Linked DNA regions of Methylomagnum ishizawai. The protein of the gene in region 2 interacts with the protein of the main gene of each other region in a pairwise test. Links are inferred from orthologs where the notes say so. Each region holds a gene or a part of one and is shown on either strand. Other genes may lie near its edges.

Region 1 (2,876 bases), 2.1 Mb from region 2 along the record:
GGTCTCTCGATGGACAACTACCACGATATCCTGCGCGACGCGCAAAGCTGCCGGGTGTTCAGCATCGAGGAATTGACCGAATCGGGCGATGGCGCCTTGGAGGAATGCGCCGATCCCGCCGCTTCGCCACCCGAGGGTTTGGTGCGGGCCGGTTTCGCCGAAGCCTTGGCCGATGCCATTTCCGGCTTGCCCGAGCGGGAGCGTATGGTGGTGTCGCTGTACTACGAGGAAGAACTGAACCTCAAGGAGATCGGCGAGGTGTTGGGCGTGAGCGAGTCCCGCGTGTGCCAAATCCAGGGCCAGGCCATGTTGCGCCTGCGGGCGCGGATGCAGGGCTGGCTGGACGCCGAGCGGATGCCTGTGAAGCGGCGCGAGGCCAGGGGGCGGCGGTTGGGGGCTTGAGGGGTCTCCGGTCTCAAGGCTCCGGCCTCCCACCTCCCGCATCAAGCCTCCCAATTGTGTGCTAGCCTCATTGGCATAGATCGAATCCACAACGCCATCCCGACCGATGCCCACCCAGAGACAAGCTCCCAGGCCCCAGGCCGCCCCCGCCGGGGCGGGAAGCGTCGGCCCGAACCGTCAGACCGAGGTGAAAGACCTTGAATAAGAATATGAGAATCCTGATCGTGGACGATTTTTCCACTATGCGCAGGATCATCAAGAACCTCCTGCGCGAACTCGGCTTCAACAATACCGTGGAAGCCGACGACGGGCAGTCCGCCTGGCCCAAGCTCCTGGGCGGCGGCATCGATTTCCTCATCACCGATTGGAACATGCCCGGCATGAACGGCCTGGATTTGCTGCGCATGGTCCGGGCCGAGCCCAACCTCATGCATATCCCGGTGCTGATGGTGACGGCGGAAGCCAAGCGCGAGCAGATCATCGAAGCCGCCAAGGCCGGGGTGAACGGCTATGTCATCAAGCCTTTCACCGCCGCCACCCTCCAGGAAAAGATCGAAAAAATCTTCGAGCGCCTAGACGCTTGAACGGAAGTTAGCCCATGGCCAAGAAAAAGAACGCCGCTCCGCTTCCCGCCGACGCCGACCCGCGTATCGCCCAGGCGCTGGCCCTGGTCTCCGCCTTGGAGCGGGGCGACCAGATCGAGGCCGACCAAATCCTCGACGACATAGGCCGGGTCCGCGAAATGACCTTGTTCCAGGAAGTGGGACGCCTGACCCGTCAACTACACGACACCCTCGCCAGCTTCGCGGTGGACGACAAACTCGCCCATCTGACCGAGCGCGAAATCCCCGACGCCAAGGAGCGCCTCAACTATGTCATCGCCATGACCGAACAGGCGGCCAACACCACCCTCAACGCGGTGGAAACCCTGCTGCCCATGGCCGAAGCCCTGGCGGGCCAGGCCGGCGAACTGGGCGGCCAATGGCAGCGCTTCCGCCAGCGGGAAATGCCGTTCGAGGAATTCAAGCAGCTCAGCCTGGACCTGGCCGAGCATCTCGCGCAGTCCGGGCAGCAATTGGTGGCCATGCAAACCTTGTTGGGCGAAGTCTTGATGGCCCAGGGTTTCCAAGACCTCACCGGGCAGATCATCCGTCGGGTGATCCAGTTGGTTCAGGAGTTGGAATCCAATTTGGTGGACATGGTGCGCTTGTCCAGCCGCCGCTATCGCGCGGAAGGCGACGCACCGGAACCCGCCGTTCCCGCCTTGGGTCCTTGCGTGCCGGGGGTCGATGCCAACGCGGTGCATAGCCAGGACGATGTGGACGGTTTGTTGTCCAGCCTGGGGTTTTAAGGGAAAGCGGCCATGGCCATCGATCTCGACGACGAAATCGTCCAGGATTTCCTGGTGGAAGCCGGGGAGATATTGGAAAAGCTCAACGGGCAATTGGTCGAGCTGGAAAACACGCCCGACGACTACGATTTGCTCAACGCCATTTTCCGGGGTTTCCATACCATCAAGGGCGGGGCCGGTTTCTTGAACCTGGGCGTCCTGGTCGGGGTGTGCCACCGCGCCGAGGATGTGTTCAACGCCTTGCGCCAGGGCGAGCGGCGGGTCGATGCGGTTTTGATGGATGTGATCCTCGAAGTCCTCGACGTGGTCAATTCCATCTTCAAATACATCCGCAACGGCAAGGACCCGGAGCCGGTCGATCCCGATTTGCTGGACCGGCTGTCGCGTTTGCTGCAACCGCAGGCCGCGCCCGAACCCGCGCCAGCCCCGTCATCGCCGCCCGCGCCAGCCGTTGCCGCTCGGGTACAAACACCCGAACCCGTGGCGGCCCTTCCGGTCGCCTCCATGCCCAAGCCCAGCAATGTGGTGGAAGCCGATTTGTTCGCCATGCTGGAACCCGGCATCGTGGGCGAGGTTCCCGCCGCCGAACCGGTGGAACCCGCACCGGCCCAGACCCAGGCCGAACCCGACGAAATCACCGAGGAGGAATTCGAGCGGTTGTTGGATCAGCTGCATGGGGGGGCGAAGCGGTCCGGCCCGGCGGCTCCGCCCGCGATTCCCGCCGCCGAACCCGCGCTGCCCGTGGGCGATACGATTTCCGAGGACGAGTTCGAGGCTTTGCTCGATGATTTGCACGGCAAGGGCAAGCATGTCGGCGTTCCCGCGGACGCGCCGTCCCCGCCCCCTGCCCAGCCCGCCGCCGACCTGATCAGCGAGGACGAATTCGAGGCTTTGCTCGACAACCTGCATGGCAGGGGCCGGCATCTCGGCACCCCCCAAACCGAAGCGGCCAAGCCTTTGGAACCTCCGCCCGCTTTCCACGAGGCCGCCCACTTCGATCCCGCCAAGACGACGGCCAAGTCCACCGCCTCTCCCACCACCACCGCGGTGGAAACCACGGTGCGGGTCGATACCCAGCGCCTGGACGAGATCATGAACATGGTGGGCGAGCTGGTGCTGGTGC
Region 2 (4,422 bases):
TGCAATTCGTCCAGCGCGGCGATGGCGTCGGTTTCGTGGGCGCAGGATTGGCAATCGCGCAGGAATTCGAGGTAGCCCTCGATGGTGTTGTGCTTCTTGGCCTGGTGCCAAGTGGCGCCGCCTTCCCCGGATTCGCCCTCGCGGTAGCGCAACACCCCGATGGCGATCAAAGCCACGAAGCCCAGGACGAAGATTCCGACCAGCAGCTTTTCGATGTAGGACAGCAGCGCGTTCATTGGATGGAATTATGTTTGTTGTATGCGGTGGCGGCGGCCCGCCCCGTGGGGCTGGGGCGGCGGGCGGCGCGGGCGGGGACGACCGCCCCGGCCTGCCGGGGACCGCGCCGATGAGGATTGTTATAGATTGTTCCCGGATTCCCCCAAGCGGGCCGGATGCGACCCCGTCCGGTTCGGTTCCCAAGGCCGCGATCCTGTGCTTGGACCTGGGAACCAGCCCGCCATAGTCCTAGATGCTAGCGAAACGCCCGATTGGCTGGCAAGCCGTTTTCCCCGGTCCCGGTGTCATTCCTGGGCTTGGCGTGGCCGGGGCCGCGCTTCTTCAAAAAGGATCGGCATCGACTACACTCTAACCCGTGACCTTCCATAACGTAGCAGTTGCGATACGGCTTGGGCTTCGGGCCGACAGTCCACCGTGGGCGCGGGGCTGCGGGTATCCGGTTGCCGGAGGCCGGATAGGGGAGGTCGCGCGGGTCTGCGATCCCGCGCTTGTCCTATGAATTCCCGGCGCGGTGCCGGGCCCGTCCTATGCCGCGCCACAGACCCCAATCAAGAGTGTAAAGATTATGCGGAGCATACTGACTGTGGATGATTCGGCCTCGATGCGGCAGATGGTGGTTTTCACGCTCAAGGGCGCGGGCTACGAGGTGGTCGAGGCCAGCGACGGCGTCGAGGCGCTGGGCAAGGCCAAGTCCCGCAAGGTGGATTTGGTGATCACCGACCTCAACATGCCCAACAAGGACGGCATCGCGCTGATCCGGGAATTGCGGGCGATGCCGGATTATAAGTTCACCCCGATCCTGATGCTGACCACCGAATCCGGCGACGCCAAGAAACAGGCGGGCAAGGCGGCCGGGGCGACCGGCTGGATCGTCAAGCCCTTCAATCCCGACCAGCTCCTCAAAACCGTCGGCAAGGTGTTGGGCTAGGCCCACGCCGACGCCCTTCCGGAGTATCCCCCATGGCCATCGACTTGGCTCAGTTTCATCAGGTCTTTTTCGAGGAAAGCCTCGAAGGACTGGCGATCATGGAGAGTGGCCTGCTGGGCCTCGGAACCGGCGGCGCCGATCCCGAGGCGATCAACGCCATCTTCCGGGCGGCCCATTCCATGAAGGGCGGCAGCGCCACTTTTGGCTTCACCGCAGTGGCGGATTTCGCCCATCACTTGGAAACCTTGCTGGACGAGATGCGCGAAGGGCGGCGGCCCGTGACCGCCCAGGCGGTCGAGGCGCTCTTGGGGGCGGTGGACTGCCTGCGCGATATGCTGGGGGCCAGCCAGTCCGGCCGGCCCGTGGACCGGGCGGCGGTGGCGATCCACCAAGCGGCCTTGGAGCGGTTGCTGGCGGACGGTGCGGTGGGCGCGACGGCCCCGGCCATCGACCGGGACGAGGGTTGGCAGATCGTTTTCAGCCCGCACCGCGACCTGTTCCGCAGCGGCAACGATCCGGTCCGGATTTTCCGCGAACTGGCCGGGTTGGGGCGTCTGGAAGTCGACGCCGAACTGGGGTTCCTGCCCAGCGCCGACGAACTGGATATCGAGGACTGCTATCTCGCCTGGGAACTCAAGCTATATGGCAAGGTGGCCCGCGCCGATATCGACGAAGCCTTCGCCTGGGTCGAGGACCACTGCGATTTGGCGGTGCGGCCCTTGGCGGAATTGGCGGCGCTGGCGGCGGTGCCGGTGCCGCCGGAAGCCGCGCCGGCCGCGGCGGTCCAACCCGCATCGGTCCCGCCGCCCGCGACCGCCGAGACCGGCACCAAAAACGTCGGCGGCGGTTCGATCCGGGTGGATACCGCCAAGATCGACCAATTGATCAACCTCTGCGGCGAATTGGTCATCACCCAATCCATGCTGGGCCTCCTGGGCGAAACCTTCACCATGGACCGGCTGGAGCAGTTGCAAAGCGGCCTGGCCCAACTCGAACGCCATACCCGCGCCCTGCAAGAGAGCGTGATGAATATCCGCATGTTGCCGATCAGCTTCGTGTTCAGCCGGATGCCGCGGCTGGTCCACGATATCAGCGGCAAGCTCGGGAAGCGCGTCGAACTCCGGCTGATGGGCGAACAGACCGAACTGGACAAGACCGTGATCGAGCAGATCGCCGACCCGCTCATGCACCTGGTGCGCAACTGCCTGGACCACGGCATCGAATCCCCCCACGAGCGCGTGGTGGCGGGCAAATCCGATACCGGCCTGATCCTGCTCAACGCCTACCACCGCGGCGGCAATATCGTCATCGAAGTGTCCGACGACGGGCGCGGCCTGGACGCGCCCCGGATTTTCGCCAAGGCGGTGGAGCGCGGCCTGTTGGAACCCCACGCCCATCCGCCGCCCGCCCAGCTCTACGATTTGATCTTCCATCCGGGCTTTTCCACGGCGGAGCAAGTGACCGAGGTGTCCGGGCGCGGGGTGGGCATGGACGTGGTGCGGCGCAATATCGAAGCCCTGGGCGGGCGCATCGAACTCAAGACCCAGCCTGGCCGGGGGTCCACCTTCTCCATCCACCTGCCCTTGACCCTGGCCATCCTGGACGGGCAGACCGTGGCCGTGGGCAAGGAAATCTATATCGCGCCCCTGGTGTCCATCATCGAATCGATCAGCCTCACCGAGGACAAGCTCAACACCTTCACCGGCAAGGGCGAGACCTTCCGCCTGCGCGGCGAATACCTGCCCATCATCCGCCTGCACGAAGTGTTCGGGGTCGAGGGCGGCCACGCCGTCAAGCTGACCGACGGGCTGTTGATGGTGGTGGAGGGTCAGGGCTTGAAATGCGGCCTGTTCGTGGACAACGTGCTGAGCCAGCAACAGGTCGTCATCAAATCGCTGGAGGAGAACTACCGGCGGGTCGAGGGTATTTCCGGCGCGACCATCCTGGGCGATGGTTCGGTGGCTTTGATCCTGGACATTCCGGGGCTGGTGCGGCTGGCCCGGCAGGAGCGTCCCGTGCAAACGAGGCATTGAACGATGGACGAACAGGCACACGCACAGGCGCAGGGCCGGCCGGTCGGCGGCCCGCAACATCTCACCTTCGTGCTGGGCGCGGAGGAATACGCGGTGGATATCCTGAGGGTCCGGGAAATCCGGGGCTGGGAGCCGGTCTCGCGGATTCCCAACGCGCCGGGCTATGAAAAAGGCGTCATCAACCTGCGGGGGGCCATCGTGCCGATCCTGGACCTCAGGCAACGCTTCGAGGTCGGGCAGCCGGTCTACACGCCCACCACGGTGGTGGTGATCCTGCAAACCCAGCAGGAGCGGGGCGACAAGATCATGGGCGTGGTGGTGGACGCCGTGGCCGATGTGGTCGATCTGCCGCGGGACGCGGTACAGCCCGCGCCGGATTTCGGCGGTGGCGTCGGGGCCGAATTCGTCAAGGGCATCGCTTCCCTCGATGGCCGCATGGTGGCCTTGCTCGATGTGGACAAGCTGTTGCGCCTGGAAGAGCGGCCCGTCCTGACCCAGGCCCAGGCCCAGGCCGAACTCTCGGCCCATCACTAGCCTCCGAGGAGGGGTAAACCCATGAAAACCAACCTGCCGGTCACCGATGTCGAGCGCCCCCTGGTCGAGGGCACCCTCATCGTCAGCAAAACCGATCCCAAGGGCGTCATCACCTACGCCAACGCCGAATTCATTGAAATCAGCGGCTTCACCGAACAGGAACTCCTGGGCCAGAGCCACAACATCGTGCGCCACCCTGACATGCCATCGGCGGTATTCCGGGAATTGTGGGACGCGCTTAAAGCGGGCAAGGCCTGGGTCGGCCTCCTCAAGAACCGCTGCAAGAACGGCGATTTCTACTGGGTGCGGGCCAATATCACGCCGTTGTGGGAAAGGAGCGAACTGGTCGGCTACCTGTCGGTGCGGACCCGGCCGGAACGCGCCGAGGTCGAGGTGGCCACCGAGCGCTACCGGCGTATGAACGCGGGCGAGACCCTCGAACCCCCTTTGATCCAGCGCTTGAACCCATTGCCCCGGCTGTCGATGCGCGCGCTCGGGTGGATGGCCGGGTTGCTGCTGTTGGCGGGGGCGTTCATACCGGCGGGGCTGTTGTGGGCGGGCGATGCCGCCGGTCCCGGCCTGCGCGGCCTGGGCGTGGGGGCGGCGTTGGCGTTGGCGCTTCCGGGCGGGGCTTTGCTGGCTTATATCCTTAAGCGGATCACGGTGTCCGTGGGGCATGTGGCCGAAAAT

The links. Proteins that work in one complex are often made in the same cells at the same time.
Region 1: the proteins of K5658_RS18395 (region 2) and K5658_RS09185 interact in binary tests that used the Escherichia coli proteins (3 or more experiments, as listed by UniProt). The link is inferred for Methylomagnum ishizawai from one-to-one orthologs.

What each region holds. Positions count from the first base shown.
Region 1 is NZ_AP019783.1:2,013,989-2,016,864, forward strand. It holds K5658_RS09185 (protein phosphatase CheZ), read left to right. Parts: upstream 1-1,000; coding sequence 1,001-1,753; downstream 1,754-2,876. Other genes in the region: K5658_RS09175 (RNA polymerase sigma factor FliA), read left to right, coding at 1-402; K5658_RS09180 (chemotaxis response regulator CheY), read left to right, coding at 612-986; K5658_RS09190 (chemotaxis protein CheA), read left to right, coding at 1,766-2,876.
Region 2 is NZ_AP019783.1:4,084,294-4,088,715, reverse strand. Bases 780-3,697 are described here. They hold K5658_RS18395 (chemotaxis protein CheA), read left to right. Parts: upstream 780-1,197; coding sequence 1,198-3,198; downstream 3,199-3,697. Other genes in these bases: K5658_RS18390 (chemotaxis protein CheW), read left to right, coding at 3,202-3,697; K5658_RS18400 (response regulator), read left to right, coding at 800-1,165. Outside these bases: K5658_RS18405 (WD40 repeat domain-containing protein), read right to left, coding at 1-236; more of K5658_RS18390, read left to right, coding at 3,698-3,732; K5658_RS18385 (methyl-accepting chemotaxis protein), read left to right, coding at 3,754-4,422. UniProt on the Escherichia coli protein: Involved in the transmission of sensory signals from the chemoreceptors to the flagellar motors. CheA is autophosphorylated; it can transfer its phosphate group to either CheB or CheY.